Regions from separate parts of the Dickeya fangzhongdai genome, predicted to be linked through region 1. Evidence: predicted binding sites of a transcription regulator. Region 1 holds the regulator's gene; each other region holds the start of a gene.
The links. The regulator Fur, encoded in region 1, represses iron uptake genes when iron is present. The targets are predictions, from matches to a motif close to ATAATAATGAGAACNACTATCAA.

Region 1 (10,508 bases):
GATTTATTGGGTTTTATTCAAAATGGCAGAGAGAAGGCGCCGGATTTTTAGCGATCTCATAATCCGGCCTTATAGCAGAAAACTAAACCTACTGATTTTCAAGCAGACGTTGCAGTAATACGCCATTCAGCATCGCGCGTTTCACCAGCGCAAAGGCGCCGATGGCGGATAAGTGCTGCAATTCGGAGACGACTACCGGCAGGTTTTGCCGAAAGTCTTTCAGCACCTGTGCGTTGATACAGCGTTGAATGGCGGGCAGCAGAATTTTGTCCGCGCCGGTAATTTCACCGGCGATGACCACCCGCTGCGGATTGAACAGGTTGACGGCAATCGAAATGGCTTTGCCCAGATGTTGCCCGGCGGCCTCGATCAGTTCACGGGCCAGAAGGTCACCCCGGTTGGCGGCTTTGCAGATAGCGGCGATCTGGCAGTTATCCAGCGTCAGCTTGCTGGGAAATCCCTGCTGCAATAAATCACGCGCCCGTTGCTCCAGCGCACCGTTCGACACTACCGTTTCCAGACAACCGAAGTTGCCGCAGTGGCAGCGGTCGCCCAACGGGTCGATCTGGATATGGCCGATTTCCCCGACATTGCTGTTGCTGCCGAGAAAGATTTTGCCGTTGACCAGAATGCCGGCGCCCACGCCGCGGTGAACCCGCACCAGCAACGAGTCCTGACAGTCACGGGTTGCGCCGAAGTAATGCTCGGCCAGCGCCAGGCTGCGAATATCGTGGCCGACAAAGCTGTGCACGTTGAAATGCCGTTCGAGATTATCCACCAACGGCCAGTTGTCCACGCTGATGTGCGGCATATAACGCACCACGCCGGCGATGGGGTCGACCAGTCCCGGCAGCACCACCGAAATGGCGATCAGCTCGCGGATACGACGTTGGTGACGGGCAATGAACTGATCGATAACCGTGAACAGCGCGCTTTCCAGCGTATCCTGGGTGTTTTCCGGCAGGTTGCAGTGCTCTTCTTCCAGCCGTTTACCTTGCAGGTCGTATAAGGCGAGGGTGGCGTCGTGGCGGCCAAGTCGCACCGCGACGGTATGAAACGGCCGCGTTTCGGAAATGATGGAAATGGCGCGGCGCCCGCCGGTTGACGCTTGCTGATCCACTTCTTTGATCAGACCGCGCTCCAGCAACTGGCGGGTAATTTTGGTGACACTGGCGGGAGCAAGCTGGCTCTGCTCTGAAATCTGAATCCGGGAAATAGGGCCCTGCTGATCGATCAAGCGGTACACGACCGCACTGTTGAGTTGTTTGACCAGATCAATGTTCCCTATCTGGGTTTGTCCGCCTGTGGTCATGACGCATTACTCGTGTCGATGCAATACGTTTTACTGTTTATGAAAGACTTCTTCACCATTAACAAACGTATTGAGGATGTCAAAATCGCGGGTCAATACCGTCAGGTTAGCCACGTGGCCCGTCTCAATGCTTCCCAGTCGGTGGTCTTCTCCGATGGCTCTCGCCGGGTAGAGCGTCGCCATTCTTAGCGCCTCGTCCAGAGCGATACCCGCGTGTTCTACGCAATTGCGCACGGCATCGATCATGGTGAGCGCCGAACCGCTCAGGGTGCCGTGCTCATCCACGCAAATGCCGTCGCGGTAGTATATGGTTTTACCGGCAAATGTGAACCGGTCGATGTCGGAACCGGCCGGCGCGGTGGCGTCGGTGACCAGCACCAGTTTGTCGCCCTTGATGCGTTTGCTGTTGCGGATGTTGGCCCAACTGACATGGCGGCCGTCGGCGATGATGCCGCAGTAGACTTCCGGCGCGTCATAGACGGCGCCGACCAGACCGGGTTCGCGCCCGACAAGGGCCGGCATGGCGTTGAACAGGTGAGTGGCAAAGCGAATACCGGCGGCAAAGCCTTGTTTGGCTTGTTCCCAGGTGGCGTTGGAGTGACCGGCGGACACCACGATACCTGCGGCGGTCAGCTGCCGGATAACCGTCGTCGATACCATTTCCGGGGCCAGCGTGATTTTGCTGATCACATCGGCGTTATCGCACAGATAATTGAGTAATGACTCGTCCGGCTGGCGGATAAAGGCGGCGTCATGGGTGCCTTTCTTCACCGGGTTGAGCCAGGGACCTTCCAGATGCAGCCCAAGCGCCTGATGGCGATGCTGGGCGAGCCAGGCGCGCATCACGCCGATGCTGTGGCGCATGAACTCGTCGGAAGAGGTGATCAACGTCGGCAAAAAGCTGGTGCAGCCGGATTTTTCGTTGGCCCGCTGCATGGTTTCCAGCGTTTTGACGGAAAGATTGTTCAGCGCGTCGTTGAACTGGACGCCGCCGCAGCCGTTCAATTGCAGGTCGATAAAGCCAGGGGCCAGTAATGCGCCGGCGAGATCGCGCCGGGGCAGGTTATCGGGCAGTTCGCGTGTCGGGCAGACTGCCTCGATCAAACCGTCGGCGACGACGACCGCATGGCCGTCAAGGATCTGATGGCCGGTAAAAATACGGCCGTTGGTTAAAGCGTACATCTATAAGCTCCTGGCTCACCGATTACAGATTTTTGAGATTTTCAGCTTCCAGCTCGCGGAAATATTTCACGGTTTTCACTTTCAGCTCCATTGTGGACGGTTCGTCACACACCATCAGCGCTTTGGCGTGCAACTGCAGACAGCTGATGGTCCACATGTGGTTAACGTTGCCTTCCACCGCGGCCTGAAGCGCCTGAGCCTTATGGCGGCCGCTGACCAGAATCATCACTTCTTCCGCATCCAGCAACGTACCGACACCCACCGTCAAGGCATATTTGGGCACCTGATTGACGTCGCCGCCAAAGAAACGGGAATTGGCGATGCGGGTCTCTTCCGTCAGGGTCTTGATACGTGTGCGGGACACCAGAGAAGAACCCGGTTCGTTGAAAGCGATGTGGCCATCGTTGCCGACGCCGCCCATGAACAGATGAATCTTGCCGTAAGACTTGATTTTTTCTTCATAACGCTGACACTCGGCGGCGATATCTTCCGCGTTGCCGTTCAACAGGTTAATGTTTCCTTCCGGAATATCAACGTGATTGAAAAAATTCTGGTACATGAAGGTGCGGTAGCTTTCCGGATGGTTCGCCGGCAACCCGACGTATTCATCCATATTGAAGGTGACGACATGTTTGAAGCTGACCTGACCGGCATCGTACAGCGCAATCAGGGATTTGTAAGCTTCCAGCGGCGAACTGCCGGTCGGCAGGCCGAGCACGAATGGGCGCTCCGCCGTCGGGTTGAAGGCGTTGATGCGCTCGGCGATATAGCGGGCGGCCCATTTGCCAACCTCGGCGGGGGTCGTTAGCGGAATCAGTCTCATGGGGCTCTCCTCAGGCAATCGGTTAGCGAAGGCAATTATTCATCGGGTAAACGCAGTCGGATAGCACGGCCGTCAGGTAATATGCCCGCACCACGTTTCGGAATTTATCTGGGGCTAGTGTAGCGCGTTTTTTTTAGTCTTAAAATAAGTCGTGTTAATGCCGCGCCATAAACATTTTGTATGTGCTTTTGTGGTGATAATTATCACATAATCACCGTTATTAATTTGCGTAACGAATTATTTTTTTGGCACTCTTGCCAGGCCCACATCGCTGGCGGGTGATTCTATAACAAGGCTGACAGACAATTTTTGCCCGTAAGGGAAAGAGAGGGGAAGGTGAGTACACTCGGTTATTTACAAAAAGTAGGCCGCGCCCTGATGGTGCCGGTCGCCACGTTGCCCGCAGCCGCCATCCTGATGGGGGTGGGTTACTGGATTGATCCGGTCGGCTGGGGCAGTGAAAGCGCGCTGGCCGCGCTGTTGATCAAGTCCGGCGCCGCCATTATCGAGCATATGGCGGTGCTGTTTGCGGTCGGCGTCGCCTACGGTATGTCGAAAGATAAAGACGGCGCCGCGGCGTTGTCCGGTTTTGTCGGCTATCTGGTGCTGACGACATTGTGTTCGCCTGCGGCGGTGTCGATGATTCAGCACCTCCCACTGGCGGAGGTGCCAAAAGCGTTCGGTAAGATTGAAAACCAGTTCATCGGTATTCTGGTCGGGATCATTTCCGCCGAACTATACAACCGTTACAGCCAGGTCGAATTGCCCAAGGCGCTCTCTTTTTTCAGCGGTCGCCGCCTGGTGCCGATTCTGGTTTCGATGCTGATGATCGTGGTGGCGTTCGTGCTGATGTACGTCTGGCCGGTGATCTACAACGCGCTGGTTTCCTTTGGCGAGCATATTCAGCAACTGGGATCGGTCGGCGCCGGTATCTATGCCTTCTTTAACCGTCTGCTGATTCCGGTGGGGCTGCACCATGCGCTGAACTCGGTGTTCTGGTTTGATGTGGCCGGCATCAATGATATTCCTAACTTCCTCAGCGGGCAGCAGGCGATTGACGCCGGCAAAGCCGTTCCCGGTATTACCGGGCGCTATCAGGCCGGTTTCTTCCCGATCATGATGTTTGGCCTGCCGGGGGCGGCGCTGGCGATTTATCACTGCGCTCGTCCGGAAAACCGCAGTCGGGTGGCGGGGATTATGGTGGCGGCGGCGTTTGCAGCCTTCTTCACCGGCATTACCGAACCGCTGGAGTTCTCCTTCATGTTTGTGGCGCCAGTGCTGTATGTGCTGCACGCCGTACTGACCGGGATTTCGGTATTCATCGCGGCCAGCATGCACTGGATTGCCGGTTTTGGTTTCAGCGCCGGTCTGGTGGATATGGTGTTGTCTTCGCGCAACCCGCTGGCGACGAACTGGTACATGCTGCTGCTGCAAGGCGCCGCGTTCTTTGTCATCTATTATGTGGTGTTCCGCTTCACCATCACCCGTTTTAACCTGATGACGCCGGGGCGTGAAGCCGCCGCGGCGCAGTCCTCATCCGAGGGAACCGCCGCTCCTGCCGGCAACAGCCAGTCGGTGGCGAGAGGTTACCTGCAGGCTATCGGCGGCAAGGATAATCTGACCGGAATTGATGCCTGTATTACCCGCTTGCGCCTGAGCGTGAAGGATTCCGGCCTGGTGGATGAACCCGCTGCACGCAAGCTGGGGGCGGCCGGGGTCATCCGTCTCAACAAGCAAAGCGTGCAGATTGTGGTTGGCACTCAGGCGGAAAACATTGCGGCGGCGTTACGCGAGGTGTCGCAGGAATAATTCGGCGACGCCCCATGGTTGTCAGATGTTGGGAAACGGAGCATACGGAGACGTACGCTCCGTTTTTTTATCTTAAACTTTCGTGAAACAAACGGTTGTTTCCCAGCGTGGCTTGTTGGATCATTAGTGGTTATGGGTTGTTTTTTCGCATTTGAGGAACCAAGCATGAGTGAGGCTGAAGCCCGCCCAACCAACTTTATTCGCCAGATCATTGATGAAGATCTGGCTACCGGCAAACACGACCATATTCAGACGCGTTTTCCGCCGGAGCCGAACGGCTACCTGCACATCGGTCACGCCAAGTCCATCTGCCTGAACTTTGGCATTGCCGAAGATTACAACGGCAAGTGCAACCTGCGCTTTGATGATACCAACCCGGTAAAAGAAGATATCGAGTACGTTGAGTCCATCAAGCATGACGTTCAGTGGCTGGGTTTTTCCTGGAGCGGCAACGTTCGCTACTCGTCTGATTATTTTGATCAGCTGCACTTTTACGCGATTGAACTGATTAATAAAGGGTTGGCGTATGTCGATGAGTTGACGCCGGAGCAGATCCGCGAATACCGCGGCACCCTGACCTCGCCGGGTAAAAACAGCCCGTACCGCGACCGTAGCGTCGAAGAAAACCTGACGCTGTTCGAGAAAATGCGCAGCGGCGGTTTCGCTGAAGGCACGGCGTGCCTGCGCGCCAAAATCGATATGGCCTCGCCGTTCATCGTTATGCGCGATCCGGTGCTGTACCGCATCAAATTTGCCGAGCACCATCAGACCGGCAACAAATGGTGCATTTATCCGATGTACGATTTCACCCACTGCATTTCCGATGCGCTGGAAGGTATCACCCATTCGCTGTGTACGCTGGAATTTCAGGACAACCGCCGCCTGTATGACTGGGTGCTGGATAATATCTCCATTCCTGCCCACCCGCGGCAGTATGAGTTTTCCCGCCTGAATCTGGAATACGCGGTGATGTCCAAGCGTAAACTGAACCAGCTGGTGAACGAGAAAGTGGTGGAAGGCTGGAACGATCCGCGTATGCCGACTATCTCCGGCTTGCGTCGTCGCGGATACACTGCGGCGTCCATTCGTGAGTTCTGTCGTCGTATCGGCGTCACCAAGCAGGACAACACCGTGGAGATGGCGGCGCTGGAATCCTGCATTCGCGACGATCTGAACGAGAACGCGCCACGGGCGATGGCGGTACTGGATCCGGTGAAGGTAGTGATTGAGAACCTGCCGGCAGGGCATGAAGAGTGGCTTACTATGCCCAATCATCCCAATAAACCGGAAATGGGATCGCGCCAGGTGGCGTTCAGCCGCGAGGTGTATATCGATCGCGCTGATTTCCGCGAAGAAGCCAACAAGCAGTACAAACGTTTGGTGCTGGGCAAAGAAGTGCGCCTGCGTAACGCCTATGTCATTAAGGCCGAGCACATTGATAAAGACGAGCAGGGCGTGATCACCACGATTTACTGCAGCTGCGATACGGAAACCCTGAGCAAAGATCCGGCTGACGGCCGTAAAGTGAAAGGCGTGATCCACTGGGTATCGGCGGCTCATGCACTGCCGGCGCAGTTCCGTCTGTATGACCGTCTGTTCAGCGTGGCTAACCCCGGCGCGGCGGAGGATTTTCTCTCCACCATCAACCCGGATTCGCTGACTGTCGCCCAGGGCTTTGTGGAAGCCAGTCTGGGTCAGGCTGAAGTTGAAAAAGCCTATCAGTTTGAGCGTGAAGGGTATTTCTGCGCCGATCGCGTTTATTCCAGTGCGGATAATCTGGTGTTTAACCGCACGGTCGGTTTGCGGGACAGTTGGGCGGGGTAACAGCCGCCCGGCTACCGGGAAAAAGACAAAAATAAAACCGCCGCGGCGGTTTTATTTTTTCTCTGCATCGAGTGATTAGCGTTCGTTGTGCGCATTGTCGTCTTCACGGCAATCGCCGCTACTGCAATGGCCGTACAAATACAGGCTGTGGTTGGTCAGTTTGATGCCGTGTTTCTCGGAGATCTCACGCTGGCGCGCTTCGATAGACTCGTCGCTGAATTCAATCACCCGGCCGCAATCCAGACAGATCAGATGATCATGATGGTGCTGCTGCGTGAGTTCGAAAACCGACTTGCCGCCTTCGAAGTTATGACGGGTAACGATGCCGGCGTCGTCAAACTGGTTAAGCACGCGGTAAACGGTAGCCAGACCAATCTCTTCCCCCATATCAATCAGCTTTTTGTATAAGTCTTCCGCGCTGACGTGGTGGCATTGAGGATCCTGAAGCACTTCCAGAATTTTCAGTCGTGGAAGTGTGACTTTCAGGCCAGCCTTCTTTAATGCGGTATTGTTGTCAGTCATGCGGATTTAGTCCTGTTACTTGCTTTATCTGGGAGGCTATTAGCCTAGTATCATCGGTCGGCTTAAAAAAGGTCACTGTGTCTCAATTATAGAACCGCGCCGTCGAAATGAAAACCACGGAACTTTTACAATATGATTCTTGCTAACTCTCTGTATTCAGAGTTGTTCCCTGCGAGAGACATATTGTACGCCAAGACAGGTCATTAAACGCAACCGGCTGACCGAGTGGGTATTGTACCCTGTCGGAATGAAAAGTTAAAAAAATGTATCACTGATTGTGATAGGTTTTGTCTATCTATATAGATATGGCTCTGAATACATCGGTATCAGAGCCATAGATGAATCAGGCCTGCAGTGCTTTCAGGTTCAGCTCTTCGCTGATTTGCTTGACCCAGTTGGAGACGCGTTCGCTGGTCAGCTCCGGCTGACGATCTTCATCGATGGCCAGACCGATAAAGTGGGTGTCATCCGACAGACCTTTTGAGGCTTCGAAGTAATAGCCTTCGGTCGGCCAGTGACCGACGATATTGGCGCCACGCGGCTCGATAATATCGCGAATGGTGCCCATGGCGTCACAGAAGTACTCCGCATAGTCTTCCTGATCGCCACAACCGAAGATGGCGACCAGCTTGCCGGCAAAATCAATCTCTTCCAGCGTAGGGAAGAAGTCATCCCAATCACACTGCGCTTCGCCGTAATACCAGGTTGGAATACCCAGCAGCAGGATGTCGAAACGCTCAAGATCTTCTTTGCTGCTTTTGGCAATGTCGTGCAGTTCGGCGACGTCGCTGCCCAGTTGTTGCTGGATCGTCTTGGCGATGTTTTCGGTATTGCCCGTGTCACTGCCAAAAAAAATGCCTATGAGAGCCATAGATAAAATAACCTCTTGATTCTTAAGGGTATGGTGCTTGCGTCACCCACGATCCGCTAATAATAGCAGACACTGTCTGACGGATAAACGTGTATCTGTTGCCATATCGTGAAATGGCGCGGAAGCGATTAATTGATTGTTTTTGCATCACTCCCTTAATGTTTTTTTAATTTTTTTAAAATACGATATTCGTACAGATGACTGAAAATATGGATAATTGGTTAAATATCTAATTTTTATTAGCTTTTAAACGACATAAAACACTAAACATTCCTATAGTTTTGACGATGACAGAGCATGGTGCTTTTATTGAATGTAAATGTGCAGCAATGTTTCTTACAAAGCGAGAGACTTTCTCATCGCATAAATCAAAACAAGACTTACCTCCTCGACCAATAGCCCATTTATGGAGTCAACTATGCAATTCCTAAAAAATATTGCCATTCGCACAGCCATGCTGTGGGTGCTTGGCATCTTCTGTGTGTTATGGATTGCTGTTTCGGTCTACACCATGTATTCGTTCCGGACCATGAACGAAACCTCCAAAACCAGTGCGTTGCTGGTCAACAATATGAATTTGGTTAACACCGGCAACGACCAGTATTTCCGCATGGTGACCCGACTGGCGCGTGCGATTGACTATCGTCAGAGCGGCGATAACCAGAAAGCGGACGAACAGCAAAAATCATCACAGGCCGCGCTGGATTTACTGAAATCCAACCTGGAAGCATTCAAGAAGATTGATCATGCCGGCATGTCGCCGGAGTTGGTTGACGCGGTAATCCGCGACTGGGGCAATCTGATTACTCAGGGCGTCGAGCCCATGTTCCAGCGTGCGGCGGACAAAAAGTTCGATGACTATGACAAATTCGCCAAAGATATCGTGCCGGCCTTCAGCCGCCAGTTCAACGTCTCTTTCACCAACTTTAATAAAGCGGGTTCGACGATGTTCGTCGATGCCGGCAACCGACTGGAGACTATCACTGGCGTCGGCCAGAACATTTTGCTGGCGGGGCTGATCGCCGGTCTGGTGATGTTATTCCTGACCGACCGCTATCTGGTGGCTTGTCTGGTGCGCCCGCTTAACGATCTGCGCGATCATTTCCAGGTGATTGCCAACGGCCGTCTGGGGAAACCGATTCTGGATTTCGGCAACAACTGCGTGGGCCGGCTGTTCCCGCTGTTGCGCGATATGCAGGGCAGTCTGGCCAATACCGTCAGCACCATTCGTACCAGTGCTGACTCTATTTATCAGGGCGTATCGGAAATCGCTTCCGGTAACAACGATCTGGCGGCTCGCACCGAGTCACAGGCGGCAGCGCTGGAAGAAAGCGCCGCCAGCATGGAACAGCTGACATCAACGGTGAAGCAGAACGCTGAAAACGCCAGCCACGCCAGTCAGCTGGCCCGTCAGGCTTCCACCACCGCCAGTAAGGGCGGGGATTTGGTTGATAATGTGGTGAAAACCATGGCGGAAATCTCCGGCAGCTCGAAGAAAATCGCCGAGATCACCAGCGTTATCAACGGTATTGCCTTCCAGACCAACATTCTGGCGTTGAACGCAGCGGTGGAAGCGGCCCGCGCCGGTGAACAAGGACGGGGCTTTGCCGTGGTGGCCGGCGAGGTGAGAAGTCTGGCGCAGCGCAGTGCGCAGGCAGCCAAAGAGATCGAACACCTGATTGCCGAGTCGGTGCGCTGTGTGGATAACGGGTCGACGCTGGTAGCCGATGCGGGCAGCACCATGAGCGAGATCGTGACCGCGGTAACCAACGTCACCGACATTATGGCGGAAATCGCCACGGCGTCGGATGAGCAGAGTAAAGGTATCGCTCAGGCCGGTCAGGCAATCACGGAAATGGATAGCGTGACTCAGCAGAACGCCGCGCTGGTACAGGAAGCCTCGGCGGCAACCCGTTCGCTGGAAGAGCAGGCGATGGTGCTGACCGAAGCGGTATCGGTATTCCGTCTGTCGGAAGAACAGTCGGCCGGTCTGCCGCCGAGACGCGATCGTCAGGCGCCGTCCAAAGCGGTGGCGGCTCCCGCCAAAGCCCTGCCGGCCGCTACGACGAGCAGCAGTAAAAAGAGCAGCGATAACTGGGAAACGTTCTGATAGTCGTGGAAACGTTCTGATGTAATAGGACGACCGGCGTCATGGACGACGCCAG
Region 2 (10,508 bases), 130 kb from region 1:
GCATTCATTGTGCTGGGCGAAGCGGCCCGGCAGGTGGAAAACGGCGGACGGATTATTGCGCTGTCCACCAGCGTGATCGCCCGGTCGCTGCCCGGTTATGGCCCCTATATCGCTTCCAAAGCCGGAGTCGAGGGGCTGGTGCGGGTGCTGGCGAACGAACTGCGCGGCCGCGAGGTAACGGTAAACGCCGTAGCGCCGGGGCCGGTGGCGACCGAACTGTTTTTTAACGGTAAGACCGATGCGCAGGTGGCCGCCATTACCGCCATGACGCCGCTGGAAAGGCTGGGTGAGCCGGACGATATCGCCAACGTGGTGGCTTTTCTGGTCGGGCCGGAAGGGGGCTGGATCAATGGTCAGGTGGTCCGCAGCAACGGCGGGTTTGCGTAATGGGGGATGACGTACCGGGGAACGCCGTTTTCCCCGGTGTCGGCGTATGCTAACTGGCGATGCGATGCAGCGTGTCGGATGAGGCGCTGTGCCCCAGAGTGAGCCTGATCTGGGCGTTGATGTCGTCGAGCAACTGATAACGGCGCTGGTACTGGGCTCGTTTTCGGCTTGGCAATTCATCCAGCGTTTTGCGTGTAATGATCTGCGGAAGTTGGTACAACCCCGTCGCGTTTCTGTCTGCGTTGATTGACTGCCAGAACTCGCTGTAACTGGAAAACCGCACCTTATTTTTACGGTAGCAGTAGCGCAGGCACTGATAAACATGGTTTTCATCGCCTACCGCCAGAATGCGATGAATGCCGGTGAGACCGGCGAGGGTCAGCAGGCACTCCAGCAACAGGCGTTTGGGAAACAGCCCAAAGCAGGCTTTCGATGCGTCTTTGGTCAGTTCACGGGTCTGGTCGCGGCCTTTTCCCTGCAAACCGCCAATCATGATGGCGAGCTGATTCTGGTCGCGCATTACCGAGAATGTCAGTGACGCCAGCACCACATCGTTGAAACGGATGCGCAGCGTAGCCTCGCCCTCTTTGTCGTAGCGTGAGGTGCTGCAAATCAGTGAAAAACTTTCGCCGTTCTTGCCGGAAAAACGCGCCAGACAATAATCATCCAGACTGAGAAACGCCTGCTTCAGAAACGGGTTAGCCAACTGATCCACGAAAGTGTAATGGGTACAGATGGCGTCGGCGCGCTCGGCGGCATGCAGCGTGGCGGACAGATAAGGGCGGTGAATCTTGGTCGGCAGCATCGGCCGGATTTTCACCGCTTTTTGCATGGCGGGAATCTCAATAATATTCTTCAGATAACGTAAGGTAATTGACGGCATTAATAATGAGCGTAATAAAAATTTGGCTTTTATATCGGTCTTACGCCAGATTTTTTCAGAGAAAAAATTACCCTTTAATAATTGATAGAAAAGCGACAGCGACGATGATTTTTCCATTTTAATTCCCCGTGAGATAGTGCTGTAAAAATAATCACAGGGGAGCGTATGCCCGGTACTGATGTATTACCGTAAAACGCAAGCTCGGAAACCCTGCCACGCAGAAAGACAAGGTGATTTTTATCTTTTACCTCGCACTTTCTGTTGCTGGGGATTATAAAGAGGACAAAGAAAAGAAAAATCAGAACCCATATGTTGTTGAGCATTGATTTAGTGAAAATAACAAATACCGATTTATCGCGGGTTTGTTTGGGTTTGATTTAAACTTAATGATCGGGAGCAACGTATAATAGGTAGATCGTGCGGAGTGGGGCTGTATTTTATCTGCCACAGTGAAAGGGGTTAAACAGTGTGCAGCCAGTCAGCTGCGTCAGTAAACAGGCCGGCAGATCCGCCCGCCGGCCCTATTGCTAATTAATCCGACTGTTTTCTTTTCAGTCAGTGGCTATTTATAGACAATGGCGCTGGAGCGAACCAGATCGTCGTTATCCATAGAAATAATCACAAAATATTTTCCGCCCAGGGTATCTGCGGCTTGTGATAATTCGCGGGTCGCGTCCATTGGGGAATCCGTGTTGTTTGAGGTGATTACCCCAATTTGCTGATAGCTATCTGCCTGTTCACGGTTTATTTCCTGTGCGGCCAGCGTGTTGAATGAGGCCAGTGCAATAGCGCCTGCCGCGATGCTTTTGATCATAATGTTCATTATAGCTAACTCCATCTTTATACCCGTCACACTTCAAGTTGCAGGTGTGTTGGCTGCGTTATTCGGCCCATTTCATGGGCCTCGCCCCTTCGGGGCCACTGCCAGCAGCGTTCAAATCGGCTTACGCCAATTGTCGCTCACCCCAGTCACTTACTTGAGTAAGCTTCTGGGGATTCACTTGGTTGCCGCCGTCCTGCAACTCGAATTATTTTGGGTATAGTTAAGGTATTTATATTTATCCCAACAGAATAAGTGCCGTGGAAAAAATCGAGATGACTGTTTCTCTGTTGAGTGTGATTATCATAGACGCCGGGAACGGGTAATTTTGTCAATTGATGCCATTTAAATTTCACTGTTGTTAATGATCAGCGGAAATAATATTTCGATGTTATCAAGTGAATTTTTAATTGATTGATTATCATTGGTAAATTAAATGACAAGATAAATGTGAGCGGTATTGTTCCATAATAATGAAAACTGAATTTGAAAACCGCAGCTGATTTCCCATCCCGATGTAGCGTAACTGCGGGTTTACCCCTGAAAAGTGTAATGGTTTAGTAATGCTGTTGTTGCGAATGTGTCTTGTTTTCACTTTTTCGTAATGATAATAATTATTATTAACTTTTGTGGCACACATCAATACCGCAGCCAGCGGACGGCGCTGTCGAGGGAGTTTTGGCACATGCATCACCACTACACACACTATCTGCAACTGAAAGTTGAGCATCCGCGCAAGTACGCCCGGGATTTGGCCCGCATGATGGGGCTGAGCGAAGCGGCGCTGACGTCGCTGCGCGTCGGGCATGACGCTCGCCGCCTGTCCGGCGACATGCGCGCGCTGCTGGCCGGGCTGGAATCCGTCGGCGAAACCAAGTCCATCACCCGCAATGAATATGCGGTGCATGAGCAGGTCGGGGCTTACCGCAACCAGCGCATCGGCGAACACGTCGGTCTGGTGCTCAACCCGCGCGGGCTGGACCTGCGCCTGTTTCCCGAGCAGTGGGATAGCGCGTTTGCGCTGACGGAACAGACCGCGCGCGGCGAGCGCCGCAGCATTCAGTTTTTTGATCGCCACGGCGACGCGGTGCTCAAGGTCTATGCCACCGACAACACGGAACTGACCGTCTGGCAGGCGCTGATCGACAGCTTCACGCTGGCGGATAACCCGCCGCTGGCGCTGCAACCTGCGCCGGTCGACGCCCCGGCCGCGGCGCCGGACGCCGCGCTGCTGGAGCAGGAGTGGCGGGCGATGACCGACGTGCATCAGTTCTTCCCGTTGCTTAAGCGCCATAATGTCACGCGCCCGCAGGCGTTTCGCGCCGTCAGCGACGATCTGGCCTGCCAGGTGGACAATCAGGCGCTCGGCGCCTTACTGCATGCCGCCCAGCAGGCGGGCAACGAAATCATGATTTTTGTCGGCAACCGCGGCTGCGTGCAGATTTTCACCGGCGTAATTGAAAAAGTGACGCCGATGGAGAACTGGCTGAATGTGTTCAACCGTGACTTCACGCTGCATCTGGTCGAAGACGCCATCGCAGAGAGCTGGGTGACGCGTAAACCGACCAAAGACGGCATTGTCACCAGCCTGGAACTGTTCGCCGCCGACGGCACGCCGATCGCCCAGCTATTCGGTCAGCGTTCGGAAGGGGAACCGGAGCAGGCGCGCTGGCGCGAGCAGGTGATGTCGCTGGTGACGCCGGAGGCTGCGGCATGAGAACGCTGTGTCTGATGTTGCTGTGGCTGCCGTTATCGCTGTTGGCTGCCGACCGGGTAGTGACGATTGGCGGCGATATCACGCAGATTGTGTTTGCGCTGCAGGCAGGCGACAAGGTGGTGGCGCGCGATAGCACCAGCCTGCACCCCGAGGCGGTGACATCACTGCCGAATGTCGGCTACATGCGCCAGCTAAACGCGGAAGGCATTCTGTCGATGCAACCGACGCTGGTGCTGGCGAGCGCGCTGGCGCAGCCGTCTACGGTGCTGGAACAGGTAGCCAGCCGGGGTGTGCGCGTGGTGACGGTGCCGGAGCCGCAAACGGTCGACGGCATCGGCGAAAAGATTCAGGCGATCGCCGGTGCGCTGGGGGTGACGCCGCGCGGCGAAGCGCTGGCGCAACAGGTGAAACAGCAACTGGCGGCGATACCGTCGCAACCGGCGTCGGCCCGCATGTTGTTCATTCTCAGTCATAGCGGCATGGGCGCAATGGCGGCCGGACAGGACACCGCGGCGGACGCCGCGTTCCGCGCCGCCGGATTGCAGAACGCGATGCAGGGTTTCAACCGCTATCAGCCGTTGTCGCAGGAGGGGGTGGTAGCGAGCCAGCCGGACTGGGTGGTGATCACCACCGATGGCGCGAAATCGCTGGGCGGCGGCGCGGCGGTGTGGAAATTGCCGGGACTGGCGCTGACGCCGGCAGGCAAGCACCAACGGTTACTGATTGTCGATGATATGGCGTTGCTGGGCTTTGGTCTGGATACGCCCGCGGCGCTGTTGCGCCTGCGTCAGGCGGTGGATGCGGCGAAGTGAGCCTGCCTCCGCGTTTGACGCTGCTGGCGATGGCGGGCGCGCTGGCGCTGCTGGCGTTAATCGCCGCCGGTAGCGGTGCGATGCCGGTGTCATTGACGCAGTTGATGACCCGTCCGATCGACAGCATGGCGTGGCAGGTATGGCTGTATATTCGCCTGCCGCGAGTGGTGCTGGCGTTGCTGGTGGGGATGGCGCTGGCATTGTCCGGCGCCGGGATGCAGGGGCTGTTTCGCAATCCGCTGGCGGACCCGGTATTGCTGGGGGTCAGCAGCGGGGCGGCCGTCGGCGTGGCGCTGGCGATACTGTTTCCGCTGGCGTTGCCGACGCTGCTGGCGCTGTACCTGCCGTTGCTGGCCGCCTTTGTCGGCAGTTTGCTGATCATGCTGCTGCTGTTCTCCCTCAGCCTGTCGGGGGATCGATCCCTGTCGCGTCTGTTGCTGGTGGGCATTGCCATCAACGCCATCGGCAGCGCCGCCACCGGCCTGCTGGCGTGGATCAGCAACGATCAGCAACTGCGCCAGCTGTCGCTGTGGGGCATGGGCAGTATGGGGCAGGCGCAGTGGGTAACGGTGGCGGCGGTGGCGTCGCTGGTGGTGCCGTGCGTGTGGTGGCTGCAAAGGCTGGCGTCGCCGCTCAATCTGCTGCAACTGGGCGACGAGGAAGCGCATTACCTTGGGGTGGATGTGCGCCGCACCCGGCGCCGGGTAGTGATTTTGTGCGCGGTGCTGGTGGCGGCGGCGGTGTCGGTCAGCGGCGTCATCGCTTTTGTCGGCCTGATCACGCCGCACCTGATGCGGCTGCTGCTGGGTGCGGATCACCGCTGGTTGTTGCCGGGCGCGACGCTGGGCGGGGCGTTGCTGCTGTTGCTGGCGGATACGCTGGCCCGCACGCTGGTGGTGCCGGCGGAAATGCCGGTGGGGTTGCTGACCTGTCTGATCGGCGGCCCGTGGTTTTTGTGGTTGATTCTAAGGCGACAACATGGCTGAACCGAGTTTTGCGCCACTGGCGGCGAGTCAGTTGCGCTATCAGGTCGCCGGCGGTCGGACCCTGATTGACGATGTGTCGTTGACGCTGGCTCAGGGCGAACTGGTGGCGTTGATCGGGCCGAACGGCGCGGGTAAATCCACCCTGTTGCGGCTGCTGACCGGTTATCTGACCCCGCAGCGGGGAGAATGCCGGCTTGATGGCCGGGCGTTGGCTAACTGGTCGCCGGGCGCGCTGGCGCGCCAGCGGGCGGTGATGCGTCAGGACAATACGCTGACCGCGTCGTTCCGCGTGGAAGAGGTGGTGGCGATGGGGCGAACCCCCTGGCGCGATACGCCGGAGCCGGACGTGGTGTCCGCGGTGCTGGCGCTGACCGGTTGCGGGCACCTGCGGCAGCGGTTGTATCCGCAATTGTCCGGCGGCGAGCAGCAACGTGTCCGGCTGGCGCAGGCGCTGGCCCAGCTCTGGCAGGGCGACGGCCCGCAAGGCTGGCTGTTTCTGGACGAGCCCACCTCGGCGCTGGATTTGTTCTATCAGCAACGGCTGTTGCGATTGCTGAAATCGCTGACTGAAGACGGGAAACTGGCGGTGTGCTGCGTATTGCACGATCTCAATCTGGCGTCGCTATGGGCCGACCGGGTGGTGGTGATGCAGGGCGGGCGCAAGGTGGAGGAAGGCGCGCCGACGCAGGTGCTGACCGAGGCAGCGATTCAGCGCTGGTATCAGGCGGAGGTGTTGGTCAGCCCGCACGGCGACACCGGTATGCCGCAGGTGGCGTTGCGCCGTTAACGACGCGCGGGGCGCGCCGATGAAGAAAAAAGTTCGATAATTATAATAACAACGATCGTACCCGAGGGGTTTCAGGTTGCAGGCAGGCGGCTGATGCGCCGGCAACGTGAAACATGACGGGTATTCCAACCGTAACGGGTTGAAATGATACTGTTTGGCAATCCCTGAGCAAGAAGATAATGACATCCACTATTGAGGTTGCAGTATGTTCTTGCACAACAAAGAAAAGCATCGCACCGGGTTAAACCGGATCATTTTGACCGGCGTATTGACCGGTCTTGCCTGCCCAACGCTGGCGGCGGACGCGAACACAGCGACATCATCGACGACGACGCCATCGACCACCACGACGCCATCGACCACCACGACGCCATCGACCACGACGGACAGTGGGACGAAAAAAGCCGTGTCGGCGGACAAAACCGCCGCTGGTGGGTCCGGCGATCAGATGACGGTGATGTCGCCGCGCGTCACCAAACCGGGCACCACCATCACCATGACCGACAGCGACATGCAAAAGAACGGAGGCAACGACTTTGGTTCTATCATGCGCTATCAGCCGCTGGTGAGCGCCACCGGCGTCAGCGGCGGTTCCGGCGCCGGTAAAAGCGGGTTTGATCGCGGCGGGTACACCGGTTACAACATCCGCGGTCTGGAGAGCAACCGGGTGGCGATCGATGTAGACGGCATCCCGTTGCCCAACGCCACCGGCCGCAGTTACGCCGGGCGTCCCGGTCTTAACACCTTCGGCATCGGCCGTGATTACATCGACCCGTACATGTACGGCCTGGTGAGCATCGACGCGGGTGCGACGCCGATCGAGCGCGCCAATAACGCCATCGGCGGCGCAGTGTCGTTCCGCCCCAAATCGCCCGATCAGTATTTATCCGCGCAGAAAGACCACTATGTCGGTTATCAGAGCGACTACGACTCCGCCAGCCGTAGCTGGCACAACGGCGTCACCGTCGCCGGCGGCGATCAGACCCTGCGCGGCATTGCGGTGATCAGCCGTCGTGATGGTCAGGAAACCCGCACCAACAGCGACCAGTTGTCCGCCTATCCGCTCAACTGGCACTCGACGGCGGTGATGACTTCCGCCATCTGGCAGCCTAACGATCAGCACCGTTTTACCGGGACGCTCGACTACTACAGCAAGACGTCTCACACCCACTACGACGGCTGGAATAACTTTGGCAGCAGCATCGTCGGCACCTCGCAGCAGGACAGCGACAGCGAGCGCTGGAGCGGCAGCCTGCGCCACAACTGGACCTCCGCCACCAACACCGGCTGGGTGGATGCGGTGGATTCCCGCATCTACGCCCAGCGTTCCACCGCGAAAGACGACACCGACCTGCCGCTGGACGACGGCAGCATGCAGAAAGTCAACTCCGACTACAACGTCAGAACCTACGGCATCGAAACCAGCCTGCTGAAATCCGTCGGCATGCACCAGTTCACCTGGGGCTTCAACGCCCAACAGTCCGATACCGAACGCCCGTTCCATCAGTCGCCGGCTCAGACCGGGGCCAATGTCATCATGCAGCCGGAAGCGGATAGCCGCAGCTACAGTCTGGGCGGCTTTGTGCAGGATAAAATGGAGGTTGAACTGGCCGGCAGGACGCTGGCGATCACCCCTGGGGTGCGGGTGGCGCACCAGAGCACCAAGTCACGCAACCTGTCCAGCCTGAGCGCGGGCAGCAGCGCGATCACCACGAACGATGTACAGTCGCTGTACGGCAAGACCACCCGCGATACCGAAGTGCTGCCGTCGCTCAGTTTGCAGTATGAACTGACGCCGCGCCTGAGCACCTACCTGCAGTATCGCCGCGGCGCCCAGTTCCCGGACGCCAGCCAGCTGTACGGCTCCTGGAGTCTGGGCTCCAGCTATGCCGGCCGTGCGCAGTACGCGCTGATCGGCAACAGCAATCTGGAAACCGAAACCAGCAACAACTATGAGTGGGGTCTGAAAGGCGACATGACCGACGGGGTGACCTTCCGCACCGCCGTGTTCTACAACGACTACAAGAACTTTATCGCCAACACCCGCTATACCCGTGCGGCTAATCCGGAAAAGTTCACCAACGTACCGTCGAATATCTATACCGCATACCAGATGGAAAACCGCGACAAGGCTTATATCTACGGCGCGGAATTCAGCAGCCGCGTGCAGTGGGGCACCTGGTTTGACGCGCTCGGCGGGTTCAGCACCACGATGGCGATCGGCTATAACGAAGGTAAATCGAAATCCCGCTATCTGGGCGACAAATACGTCGACCTCGACAGCGTAGCGCCGGTGAAAGCGGTGGTGGGACTGGCCTGGGACGAAGCGAACAACCGCTACGGCGCGGCCATCACGTCGACGTTCCAGAAAGGTAAGCGCGCCACCGCCAACAACCGTCAGGGGTACAACAATACCGGCGCGGCGCTGACCGATTCGACCACCCAGTATATGCGCGTGCCGGGGTACGGACTGGTGGACCTGACCGCCTACTGGCGCGTGCTGCCGACTGTGCGGCTGAGCGGCGGCGTTTATAACCTGACCGACCGTAAATACTGGGACTACCTGAGCAGCCGTCAACTGACGCAGAGCACCGCTCAGGATGGCTACAACCGCGAACTGGCCGTGATGCCGGGCCGCACCTTCCAACTGGGCGTCAATGTCGATTTCTGATCGTCGCTGAGCCTTTCCAACGGTCTCCTGCCGGTCGGCAGGAGACTGTTTCCCCGTCCTGACCGCCTATCCCATATCCCTGCGGCGTTTGCTATTCCTTCTGGATTAAAATGCTGTTTTAATTTATTGGACGAATGGGTTTATACGTAGAACATCACGAAATCATCAGGGATAAAATATGGCAAAACACACGAAACTCACCACATGGGGCGGTATGGCGGCGTTGCTGGCGGCCAGTTTGTGGCCGCTGGCGTCATCGGCCGTGACCGCGGTATACGTGTCGGCGGCGGGAGACGGGGAAATCCGCTCTTATACCTTGAATACCAAAAACGGCCAGTTGACCGCCATTGGTACGGTGGCCGCTGGCGCGCAAGTCATGCCGATGGCGCTCAGTCCGGACCAGCGCCATCTGTACGCCGCGGTGCGCAGCAAACCGTACACGCTGGCCGGTTACGCCATCGACCGGAAGACCGGCGCGTTGAGCCCGGCCGGAACGGCGCCGCTGCCCGACAGCATGGCGTACATTTCTACCGATCGCACCGGACGCTGGCTGCTCAGCGCCTCCTACGGCGGCAACAAGGTGGCGGTCAGCCCGATTGCGGCAGACGGTCGCGTGAGCGCCGAGGCGGTGCAGGTCGTGCCTACCGGGAAGAATGCGCACAGCATCATCGCCGATAGCCAGAACCGGTTTGTGCTGGCCAGCAATCTGGGCAGCGACCAGCTGTTGCAGTTCCGCTTTAATGCCAAAACCGGACAGCTGACCCCGAATACGCCGGCTGAACTGGCGTTATCGGCGGGCAATGGACCGCGTCATCTGGTTTGGGCGCCGGATCACCGCACCCTGTACGTCAGTAATGAGCTGTCCGGTAAAGTGGCGCGGCTGACGCTGAACAAAACCACCGGTCGGCTGACGTTGCGGGATTACACCGATGCCCTCCCGGCGGACGCGGGAATGCAACCCGGCACGGTCGACCCTAAAGCGCCGGGCATCGATAACCGCCCGAAAATCTGGAGCGCGGATCTGCGGCTAACGCCAAACGGCCGTTTCCTGTATGTTTCCGAACGCACCAGCAGCACCGTCAGCCTGTTGCGGGTTACGCCCAAGAGTGGTCAATTGCGTTATGTGGCGCGCTATCCTACCGAAACCCAGCCGCGCGGTATTCAGATCGATCCCAGCGGCCGCTACCTGATCGCCAGCGGTGAAAAATCCGATCAGTTGTCGGTGTATCGCATCAATCAAACCAGCGGCGAATTGACGCTGACCGGCCGTTTCCCGACCGGTAAAGGCGCTAACTGGATTGAGATCGTCACGCTGCCTTAAGTAAGACAGAGTAGCGCCGGTGTGCGGTAAAACGCGGTTAGTGCATGAACCCCGCCCTGAGCGGGCGGGGTGGTGATGAGGTGTCAGGCCGGGGTTATTTCAGGTAGGCGTTGAACATCCAGAT
Region 3 (10,508 bases), 1.0 Mb from region 1:
ATGGTTTGATTCATGGGGATTCCTTGTCATGCACGGCCGAGCCATTACGTGATGGCTGGTGGAACGGCGTACATTAATGTGGATTTTATTCTCGGCTTCTCCCGGTGTTCCGGCAATGCTCATTTCTCGCTATGTATTGCCTGTTTCTGCAAAGCTTAGGAGAAAAGGGTGATTCTATCGCACATATATGTCACTTTATTTCCGTTGTCAGTAAGAGATGAATATATGCAAAGTCCTAGCCCACGCCAGCGTTTGGTCAATCTGGCGATGCTGCACACCGCCGGCAATGGCGTCAGTCAGACCCCGATTCCGCAGGTCAAGGTGATTTACATCGACCGCCACGGCGCGCGGGCGCCGGTGCTGTACGACCCTCGTATCGTGATCGTTTTTCAGGGTCACAAGGTGGGGTATCTGGGAGACAAGGTCTTCCAGTATGACCCGGACAACTACCTGCTGATGACGGTGCCGCTGCCGTTCGAGTGCGAAAGTTTCGCCAGCCCGGAAAATCCGCTGGTCGGCATTTCCATCCGGGTGGATATCCCGATTCTGCAAGATCTGTTGATCGAGATGGGGGATGACGGCTGCGGCGAGAAACGACGTGCCGATAGCGCCGGCATCAACAGCGTGCCGCTTAACGAGGCCATCCTGTGTGCGACGGAGCGATTGCTGGAGGCGATGGCGAACACCCGCGACGCCAGGGTGCTGGGGCCGTGGATTGTGCGTGAAATTCTCTACCATGTGCTGTGCGGACCCTGCGGCGATTCGTTACAGGCGCTGATGAACCGCTACAGCCATTTCAGCCAGATTGCCCGCGCGCTGCGCTATATCGAAAACCATTACGCGGACAACCTGAGCGTGGAGCGGCTGGCAATGGAAGTGAACATGAGCGTGTCGGCGTTTCACCATAACTTTAAGGCGGTGACCAACACCTCGCCCGTGCAGTACCTGAAGTCCTACCGGCTGCACAAGGCGCGTTTGTTGATGGTGCATGACGGGCTGAAAGCCAATGCGGCCTCCATGCAGGTGGGGTACGAAAGTTCTTCGCAGTTCAGCCGGGAATTCAAGCGCTTCTTTGGCGTTACGCCAGGCGATGAAGTCGCCAGACTGCGTTCGGGGTCAGGGGTGGTGGAGAGCAGTTGAACCGCGCATGAACCGCATATCGATTATCCGGCGGCGCGTGTTTGCTCCGCCGGTAATTGTATTTCTCAGGCCATCGCCCGTTTTTTACGCCACAACACCAGCAGCATCCCCACCAGCCCGCTGAACAACAACACCAGCGGCAGAATGCACAGCGCGGTCATGACCTGATCTTCATAGCGTTTGACCAGCGGAATCTGGCTGAGAGCGTAGCCCAGCGTGACGATACCGGTGACCCACAGAAAACCGCTCAACCAGTTGAAAATCTGAAAGCGGGTGCTGCTCAGTCCGGACACCCCGGCAATGGTCGGCAACAAGGTCCGCACGAACGCCAGAAAACGACCAATCAGCAGCGCTGCCAGCCCATGCTGGTGGAACAGGTTGTGGGTGCGTTGATGATAGTGAGCCGGCAACTGATGCAGCCATTTCTTCACCAGCCGGGTATCGCCCAGCCAGCGCCCTTGCAGGTAACTCAGCCAGCAGCCGAGGCTGGCGGCCACGGTCAACAGCACCATAGTGGGAATAAAGCTCATCACGCCTTTGGCGATCATGGCGCCGGTCAGCAGCAACAGGCTGTCGCCGGGCAGAAAGGAGGCGGGCAGCAAACCGTTTTCCAGAAACAGGGTGGTGAAAAGCACGCCATAAATGACCCATACCACACGTGGATCGGCCAGCGCGCTGAAGTCTTGTTGCCACAGCGCCTGAATAATTTCATGAACAACACTCATATCGCATCCTGTCTGGTTTGCTATAACCCCTGAAGCCGCGTAAATACGCCGCACTAAGAGCCTATCCCAATAGGGCTATTTTACTTGCCATTTTGGACCTGGGCAGTGCTCGAACTCCTCACGTACTACGTGTACGCTCCGGGTTCTGCGCGCTGTCCGCGTCCAAACTGGCTGCGCCAATGACGCCTATTGGGATAGGCTCTAAGCCTGAAAAGACGAGCATCAGGATAGGGTAAAAAAGGTAAACGTATTATCATCATTGTTACTGTTCATCATATACGCTTTGCCTCACTTACCACAGCGGCATCAGGGGGCCGGAGGGATAGTGGCGTCACATTTCCCGCAATCTCCTGAAGCCGGTTTCCAAATCGGCGATCAAATCGTCGCAATCTTCCAGGCCGATGTGCAGCCGTACCAGCGTACCGGTAAAGTCGACGCCGCCTGCCGGGCGAATCGCCGCCAGTTCTTCCGGCTGATTAGCCAGAATCAGCGATTCGAAACCGCCCCAGGAATAGGCCATGCGGAAGTGGCTAAAATGGTCGAGATAATGGGCCAGTTGCTCGCGGTTTAGCTTCTCTTTCAGCACGAATGAGAACAGGCCGTTGGCGCCGCTGAAATCCCGCACGAAGAATTCATGCCCTTTGCAACCGGGCAGCGCCGGGTGGTTGACCGTCGCCACTTCCGGGCGTTCCGCCAGCCAGCGCGCCACGCGCAAGCCGTTTTCCTGATGCTGCTGCAACCTGACGCCGAGCGTCCGCAGCCCGCGGCTGGCCATGTAGGCGCTGTCGGCGTCGGCCATTTGCCCCATCAGGTAGGACTGCTCGCGCAGTTGATCCCAGCAGCGCGCGTTGGCGACGGCGGTGCCAATCATGACATCGGAGTGACCAGTGATGTATTTGGTGCCGGACTGAATCGAAATATCTACGCCAAGATCAAGCGGCCGGAACAGCACGCCGGCCGCCCAGGTGTTGTCGATCATGATGACGATATCCGGGTTAACGCGGCGCACGGCGGCGACAATCGCCGGAACGTCCTGTACTTCCATGGTGATGGAACCGGGAGATTCCAGAAACACGACCCGGGTATTGGGTTGGATTAGACTGGCGATGTCGCCGCCGATCATCGGATCGAAAAAGGTGGTGCTGATGTTCATTTTGTTCAGCACTTTGTTACAAAAATCCTGCGTCGGTTCATAGGCGGAACCCGTGACCAACAGGTGATCGCCCGCCGAGATAAACGATACGATGGCGTTGGCGGTGGCCGCGGCGCCGCAGGGGTAAAGCGCACAGCCCGCGCCGCCTTCCAGTTCGGTCATGGCGTCCTGAAAAGCGAAGTGGGTCAGGGTGCCGCGGCGACCGTAAAACAGCGCGCCTTTGGCGCGGTTGATGGTAGCGTGTTTCTTGTCCTGCACGCTGTCGAATACCAGCGAAGAGGCGCGCTGAATCACCGGGTTTACCGCCCCCTGGGTCACTCTTTTGCTGCGCCCGGCGGCCACCAGCGCGGTGGCGATTTTTTTACTCGTCATACGGCATCACCTGTAGCTCAAACATTCCTTGCGTCTATTCCCGTACGTTATCACGGCTGGGATGACAGGGGGGCGGCTTTTCTTATCAAGATGAATATGTCGTTGATGCGATGCAGCGAATGTGCCGGGAAACGGCGCGTTAGAGGTAAAGCGTGCAGCAAAATGCGTAAATAATAATGAGAACGACTATCAATTAATTCTGGGTTTGGTATCATTTTCGCCAGATTAAAGTGGCATGAAAATGATTGGTGGAGGCACAGCGTGTATACGGCTGACAAGAATATTAACCAACGGGGATCATCAGTCTGGCGTAAGTCCGGCCGTGTGTTCGGGGGCTTTACTCATCGTCTGATGGCGTTCGCGTTGCTGGGCATGGCAGGCGGCGCATTGGCCGCGCCGACGTCGGCGCCGATCGCGACCGGCACGGCAGCGGCGACGGTTGCTCCGTCCGCGCCGCCGGGAGCCGTCAGCAGCCTGATGAGCACGGATCTGTCCGTCTGGGGAATGTATCAGCACGCTGACGTGGTGGTAAAAACGGTGATGATCGGCCTGTTGCTGGCATCCGTGGTTACCTGGGCGATCTTCTTCGGCAAGAGCGCCAGCCTGATGAGCGCCAAAAAGCGCATCCGTCGAGAGTATCAGGCGTTGGACGATGCCCGCTCGCTGGATGACGCGTCGGATATCGCCGGCGTGTTCAAGCCGGGCAGCGTTTCGCTGCAACTGCTGGCGGATGCCCGCAATGAGCAGGAGCTGTCCGAACGTTCCGACGACAATAACGGCATCAAAGAGCGCACCGCGTTTCGTTTTGAACGCCGGGTGGCGGCTACCGGGCGTCAGATGGGGCGCGGCACCGGTTATCTGGCGACGGTGGGCGCTATCGCGCCGTTTATCGGTCTGTTCGGTACCGTCTGGGGCATCATGAACAGCTTTATCGGCATCGCCCAGTCGCAGACCACCAATCTGGCGGTGGTGGCGCCGGGTATCGCCGAAGCGCTGCTGGCGACGGCCGTCGGTCTGGTCGCGGCGATTCCGGCGGTGGTGATCTATAACGTGTTCGCGCGCTGGACGGCCAGCTACAAGGCGATAGTAGGCGATGTGGCCGCGCAGATTCTGCTGTTGCAGAGCCGCGATCTGGATATTGCAGCCAGTACCGGCAACGCCTCTTCTTCACCGGCGCAGAAACTGCGGGTAGGGTAAGTCGATGGCGATGCATCTGAACGACGGGCAGAGTGAAAACGGTGAAATGCATGACATCAACGTGACGCCGTTTATCGACGTTATGCTGGTGCTGCTGATCATCTTCATGGTGGCGGCGCCGCTGGCGACGGTGGATGTGCGGGTCAACCTGCCGGCCTCCAGCGCCACGCCGCAGCCGCGCCCGGAAAAACCGGTGTTCCTGACGGTGAAGGCCGATAAACAGCTCTATCTGGGCGACGATGCGATCACCGAAGCGACGCTGGCTCAGGCGCTGGAAGCCAAAACCCTGGGCAATAAAGACACCACCATTTTCTTTCAGGCAGACAAGAGTGTGGATTATGAAACCCTGATGCGGGTGATGGATTCGCTGCGTGAGTCGGGCTATCTCAAAATTGGCCTGATGGGCGCGGAGAAAGCACGCTGAGTCGCGGTTTGCTGCCTGCACTGAACCACCGCTCCGGCGGTGGTTTTTTTATGGGCGTCTGGTTTTTTGCACGCTGCCGCGAATAAACCGAGAGAGCTGGCGGCGCCTGACGGATTCTTGCGGCTTTCAACTATTGTTCAATCACGATTATTCCAAGACGCTCCATCAACGTATTTATCTGATAATTATCTAACTTCACGCCTTCGAGGTTTGTCGAGCGCACATCAAGCTCCCCCAATTCTGAGTTGATTAAATCGCATTGCGTAAAGTCGGCGGAACGCCAGTCAAAAGAAGTAAACTCTCCCCCTGATAAATCGGAGCCGACAAAGCTGGCGCCGTTGACATTCGCGCCCGTCCAGCGGTTTTCCCAAAGCTCACACTTTTCCAGTATGACGCCCGACAGGTTGGCGTAACTTAAATTTGATTTCGTGATGTAGGCGCTGCAAAACCATGTGCGGGCGGTAATCCTGTTCATGAAGCTGGCGTCCCGGAAGTCAGCGCCCTGCGCCCGGCAGTCGCGTATTTCAATGCCCAGAGCCTTCACCGAGCGGAAATTGCACAGCGACAAATCACAGTTTTTAAAGCTGGCGTCTTTCAATGTCGCTCTATAAAAATTACAGCCCATTTGGCTTTCTTGATCGAAAAACTGGCAGTCCAAAAACTGAGTATCAGTTAAATCGCAGCCGGCAAAGTCGCAATTATGGAATTTACAGTTTTCGACGCGCTGATGGGTGAAGCGATCCGCACTAAACTTTTGCTCTTCAAAGGTCTGGGCATTCATTATCATACCTGTAAATATAACCAGTTGTCGGTTATCTTACCGGTCGCCAGCCTCGCAAGCTACTTTTTGTCGCGCTTCTCTTTTTGTCACGCTATCTCTTCAGTGAGGTCTTCCAGATGCATCGCCTTCAGGCGCGGGAGTCCGGGTGACGCCAGTGCAGGCGGGTCGGCACATACACGCGGCTTTCCTGCAACGGCTGCCCTTCAATCAGCGCGTTGATCATCCCGAAGCTGTTGCGCGCCAGCGTCTCGCAATCCTGCGCCACGGTATCGATCTTCATCGGCAGGCAATCAAACAGGTAGTGATCGTCAAAACTGCACAGCCGCATGTCGCAGTCCATCAGGTTGTGCTGGTTCAGGTAGCGCAGCACCCCTTCCAGCAGGCCGCAGGCGGCGGTAAACAGCGCCCTGGGCGGGCGGCCGAGGCGGGCGCACAGTTGGGCGAACATCTCGTAACCGGCGCTGGAATGATAGTTGCCGTGGATAATCCATTCCGGGCGGCACTCGACGCCGGCGCGCTCCAGCCCGAGCTGAAAACCGGCCAATCGATCGCGGGTGGGGGAAATGCGCGGCTGACCGCCGATGAAATAGAATTCGTCCGGATGCTGACGGGCGATGTTTTCCACCAGCGTGGCGGTCGATTCCACCGCCTCGGAGACCACCATCGGCAGGTCGGACTCGCCGATCACCCGGTCGAACTGCAATACCGGCAACTGCTGGTTAATCTTCTGGTATTCGACATCGCTCAGCATGCTGGACGCGACGATCAGGCCATCCACCTGACGCTGAATCAAGCTGTTGACCGCCATCATTTCCTGGCTGGCGTTCTCATCGGTACAGGCAATCAGCAATTGCAACCCGGCTTCCCGACACAGGCACTCCAGTTCGCGGGAGATCACCGCAAAACCGTAGTTGGTCATTTCCGGCACCACCAGCCCCAGCGTGTTGCTGCGGCTGGAGCGCAAAGAGCGGGCGTGGATGCTGGGTTGATAGCGTTGCTGCTGCGCCAGCGCCAGCACCCGGTCACGGGTTTCGTCCGAAACGCGGAACTCTTTGCTGCGGCCATTGAGAACCAGACTGGCGGTGGATTTGGATACTCCCGCCAGTCGTGCGATGTCGCTGATTGTGACGCGTTTGGTCTGTTTCACCGTGGTATCTTTAGAGAACAATGTGCCTTTAATGGCATGAAAAGGAACCTTATTCTATCACGCACGGTGCCAACAGCCAGTGTTGCAACGTGATGCGACCCGAGCCGCTGAAGCTGACCATGGCGTCGCTGGTGGGGAAATAGCGTGATGACATCACCGCCTGCCCGTGGTTGATAAAAATTTCCACGCTGGAGCGGTCGCACAGAATCTGCAAGTGGTGCAGCGGGCCGTCATGCCAGTAACGGTGTTCCGGCTCGTTGGTGCGGCGATTGCGACGGCTCAGGGTCAGGCGTTCGCCGTCCCAGCACAGCACCATCACCCCGGCGAAGTTGATCTGAAATTCACCCTGTGTGTCCAGCATGAGTTCCGCGCTGCTGGCGGGCAGCGCGGGCGCGTAGTTAGCGACGCCCTGCCACAGATGTTCCAGATGACGCAGGCTTTGCAGCTCGCGCGCCGGTTGCTGATAAACCCGATCATCGCGCAGCGTCAGTTCGCGCGGGCAGGTCATGGTATGGATCCAGCCGTGCGTGATTGTCGGTTGAAAGAATTCGTCCTGATCCGGCACGCCCATCCAGCCGAACAGCAGACGGCGGCCATCTTCGCTCTGCGTGGTTTGCGGTGCGTAAAATTCGAAGCCCAGATCCAGTTCGTGGAACGCCTGATGGGGGAAACTGCCGTTGTCGTAGTCGAGCGAACCGATGAAATAACCGGACTGATGGGTATTCAGGTAGCGCTCTTCTTCGGCTGGCAGCCCTTGCGGACAGCAGATCAACACCTCATGGTTTTCTAGTGCGAACAGGTCCGGGCATTCCCACATGTAACCGAAATCGCCCAGCCCGTTGAGGCGGGAGCCGGCGATTTCACCCAGAGAATGCCATTGCAGCAGGTCGGATGACCGATACAGCAGCACTTTGCCCTGTAAATCCACATCCTGTGCGCCCAGCACCATGTACCAGTTGTCCTGATGACGCCAGACCTTCGGGTCGCGGACGTGGCCGGTGTACCCTTCCGGCAATGACAGCACCGGGCCGACCTTGTCGAATTCGCCGTCGTCGTTGGCGCGCGCCAGGCACTGATACGCGGTGCGTGAGCCGTCGTCGTATTTCACGTTGCCGGTATAAATCAGCGCCAGAGCGTCGTTGTCCACCACGGCGGAGCCAGAGTAGCAGCCGTGGCTTTCATAGCTTTCTGATGGCACCAGCGCCACCGGTTCGTGACGCCAGTGCACCAGATCGGCGGAGCTCCAGTGCCCCCAGAACTTGGCGCCGTGGGCGCAGGCCTGCGGATTCCACTGATAAAACAGATGGTAACGCCCCTTATGCTGCACGAAGCCATTCGGATCGTTCAGCAGCCCGACCAGCGGCGACAGGTGCCACTGCGGACGATGCGGGTCATAGGTTTGCCGTGACGGTCCGGACATCAGGGCGTAGGCCATGCGTTTTAACAGATGGATTTCCTTCATTATGCGTTGTCCGTTTTGTATTTCAGCAACAGAGAGATCAGGAAGGCTGCGCCAAAGGCGATCAACATGCCAATCAGATAATTCAGGATTGAGCCTGCCTGTACGATGGCAAGGCCCGGAATGCCGGTCAGCCCGACCGCCGTCATGTTGACGTGGTTGGCGACGACCCAGGCGCCGCCCAGCGCGCCGCCCGCCAGCCCGGCCAGAAACGGTTTGATGAAGCGCAGGTTAATCCCGAAGATCGCCGCTTCGGTAATGCCGAGCAGACAGGAAAGCGACGACGGCACGGCGATGGCTCTGATTTTAGCGTCGCGGGTTTTGAAGTACACCGCCAGACAGGCGCCGCCCTGCGCTACGTTAGCCATCGCCCAGATCGGCAGCAGGAAGTTGACGCCGATGGACGGGTTACCCAGCAGCCCGGCTTCAATAGCATGGAAGCTGTGGTGCACGCCGGTGATGACGATAGCCGAATAAAGCCCGCCGAACAGCAGCCCGGCCAGCCAGCCGGCGTGGGCAATCAGGGTGCTCAGCACTAAGGAAATGCCGTCGCCCAGCATACGGCCCGCCGGGCCAATCACCAGCATGGCGACGAAGCCGGAAATGATCACGGTCAGGAACGGCGTCACGATGATATCCAGCGCGTTCGGCACCACCTTGCGCAGGCGCTTTTCCACCAGACTCATGAACCAGACCGCCAGCAATACCGGGAACACGGTGCCCTGATAGCCGATCATGGCGAATTCCAGACCGAACAGGTGCATGGTCTTGAAACCGCCGGCTACGCCCCAGGCGTTGGTCAGCGCCGGGTGGGTGAGGATGCCGCCCAGCGTCGCGCCCAGATAAGGGTTGCCGCCGAATTCACGCGCGGCGGTAAAGCCGATCAGAATCGGCAGAATGATGAAAGCGGCGGAGCTGAACATATCCAGCATCACGAAAATGGCGCTGCCGGCGTCGACCCAGCCGTAGGTCTTGATCATGCCGAGCAGGCCCATCAGCAGGCCGGAGGCGACAATCGCCGGGATAATCGGCACGAAAATGTTCGACAGCAAGCGCGCCAGCCGTTGCAGCGGGTTGAGCTTTTGCGCCGCCAGCGTGGCGGTTTCGGCGGTGCTGGTTTCGCTGATGCCGGCGGCCTTGATGAACTCGGCGTAGACCTTGTTCACCAGCCCGGAGCCAAAAATGATCTGCATCTGGCCGGCATTCTGGAAACACCCTTTGACGCCCTCGACGCTTTCGATGGCGGTTTTATCGGCCAGGCTGTCATCGTTGAGCACCAGCCGCAGGCGGGTGGCGCAGTGCGCGGCGCTGGCGATATTTTCCCTGCCGCCCAGCAAGGGAATCAGGGATGCCGCAGTGGCATGAATATCCATAGTATTCCTCTTTTATCAATAACAGGTGTGCGGTCACCCGTCACCGGTAGCATAAGCCTTGCCGGTGACGGCCGCGTTAACCGTTAAAACCAGGTTTCCATCTGGACGCCGAAGGTCCATTCGCCGCCGGCTTTGAAGCCGGTGGAGCCGAAGGCGTCGTCGCTGGCGTAGTTATCCAGCCGCTTGTCCCAATCCATGTAACTGGCGAAGACGCGCAGTTCCGGACGGCTTAATAAATTGGAGATATCGCCCACTTTGAACGTCGGGGCGAAAGTCAGCTTGTAGAACCCGCCGCTTACCTGATTACGCGATAAGTATCCCTGAGGATCCAGATTCATATATTGATAGCTGCCTTCATAGGCCAGTGCGAAGTTTTCGGTGATTTCCTGAATAAAGCGCGCATTAAATGTCACCCAGCGATAGTCATCCCCCTGAACGTAACGATCTTTGCTGCTTTGCGCCAGAATCGCCGGGGCGAAGCTCCAGGTTTTATTCAGCGCGGTAGTGCCGTAGGTCGCCAGGCGCCAGGTACTGGCATTCTGGGTCAGGTTGCCGTCGGAACCGATGGATTTAACTTCGCCGCCGAGGCCGTGGCCGTACAGCAGCGCCACTTTGGACGTCCCGTCGCGCAGGCCGTAGAAGCTGTCGCCGTGCCAGGCGGCCAGCGCGTGATAACCGCTGTCGCCGGCATTGGTGTTGGTGACGTTGTTGGCGTTGTTGCGCCCGGTATTTTCTTT

Region 2: CVE23_RS07320 (TonB-dependent receptor domain-containing protein) is a predicted target of Fur. The motif match lies at 6,429-6,451, and genes of this name have one in related genera.
Region 3: exbB (tol-pal system-associated acyl-CoA thioesterase) is a predicted target of Fur. The motif match lies at 3,561-3,583, and genes of this name have one in related genera.

The regions. Positions count from the first base shown of each region.
Region 1 is NZ_CP025003.1:1,445,324-1,455,831, forward strand. Features, by position in the region: gene nagC (DNA-binding transcriptional regulator NagC) at 89-1,312, opposite strand; gene nagA (N-acetylglucosamine-6-phosphate deacetylase) at 1,343-2,494, opposite strand; gene nagB (glucosamine-6-phosphate deaminase) at 2,517-3,317, opposite strand; gene nagE (N-acetylglucosamine-specific PTS transporter subunit IIBC) at 3,654-5,126, shown strand; gene glnS (glutamine--tRNA ligase) at 5,292-6,950, shown strand; gene fur (ferric iron uptake transcriptional regulator) at 7,026-7,472, opposite strand; gene fldA (flavodoxin FldA) at 7,816-8,343, opposite strand; gene CVE23_RS06745 (methyl-accepting chemotaxis protein) at 8,762-10,453, shown strand.
Region 2 is NZ_CP025003.1:1,576,040-1,586,547, forward strand. Features, by position in the region: gene CVE23_RS07285 (SDR family oxidoreductase) at 1-387, shown strand, start outside; gene CVE23_RS07290 (VirK/YbjX family protein) at 437-1,387, opposite strand; gene CVE23_RS07295 (YdgH/BhsA/McbA family protein) at 1,833-2,093, opposite strand; gene CVE23_RS07300 (hemin-degrading factor) at 2,776-3,807, shown strand; gene CVE23_RS07305 (heme/hemin ABC transporter substrate-binding protein) at 3,804-4,619, shown strand; gene CVE23_RS07310 (FecCD family ABC transporter permease) at 4,649-5,605, shown strand; gene CVE23_RS07315 (heme ABC transporter ATP-binding protein) at 5,598-6,392, shown strand; gene CVE23_RS07320 (TonB-dependent receptor domain-containing protein) at 6,598-9,063, shown strand; gene CVE23_RS07325 (lactonase family protein) at 9,242-10,384, shown strand; gene CVE23_RS07330 (Dps family protein) at 10,479-10,508, opposite strand, start outside.
Region 3 is NZ_CP025003.1:395,602-406,109, forward strand. Features, by position in the region: gene CVE23_RS01850 (NADPH-dependent oxidoreductase) at 1-14, opposite strand, end outside; gene CVE23_RS01855 (AraC family transcriptional regulator) at 226-1,140, shown strand; gene CVE23_RS01860 (DedA family protein) at 1,206-1,865, opposite strand; gene metC (cystathionine beta-lyase) at 2,197-3,390, opposite strand; gene exbB (tol-pal system-associated acyl-CoA thioesterase) at 3,652-4,587, shown strand; gene exbD (TonB system transport protein ExbD) at 4,592-5,011, shown strand; gene CVE23_RS01885 (Qnr family pentapeptide repeat protein) at 5,142-5,792, opposite strand; gene CVE23_RS01890 (substrate-binding domain-containing protein) at 5,920-6,939, opposite strand; gene CVE23_RS01895 (glycoside hydrolase family 32 protein) at 6,989-8,401, opposite strand; gene CVE23_RS01900 (sucrose-specific PTS transporter subunit IIBC) at 8,401-9,771, opposite strand; gene CVE23_RS01905 (carbohydrate porin) at 9,855-10,508, opposite strand, start outside.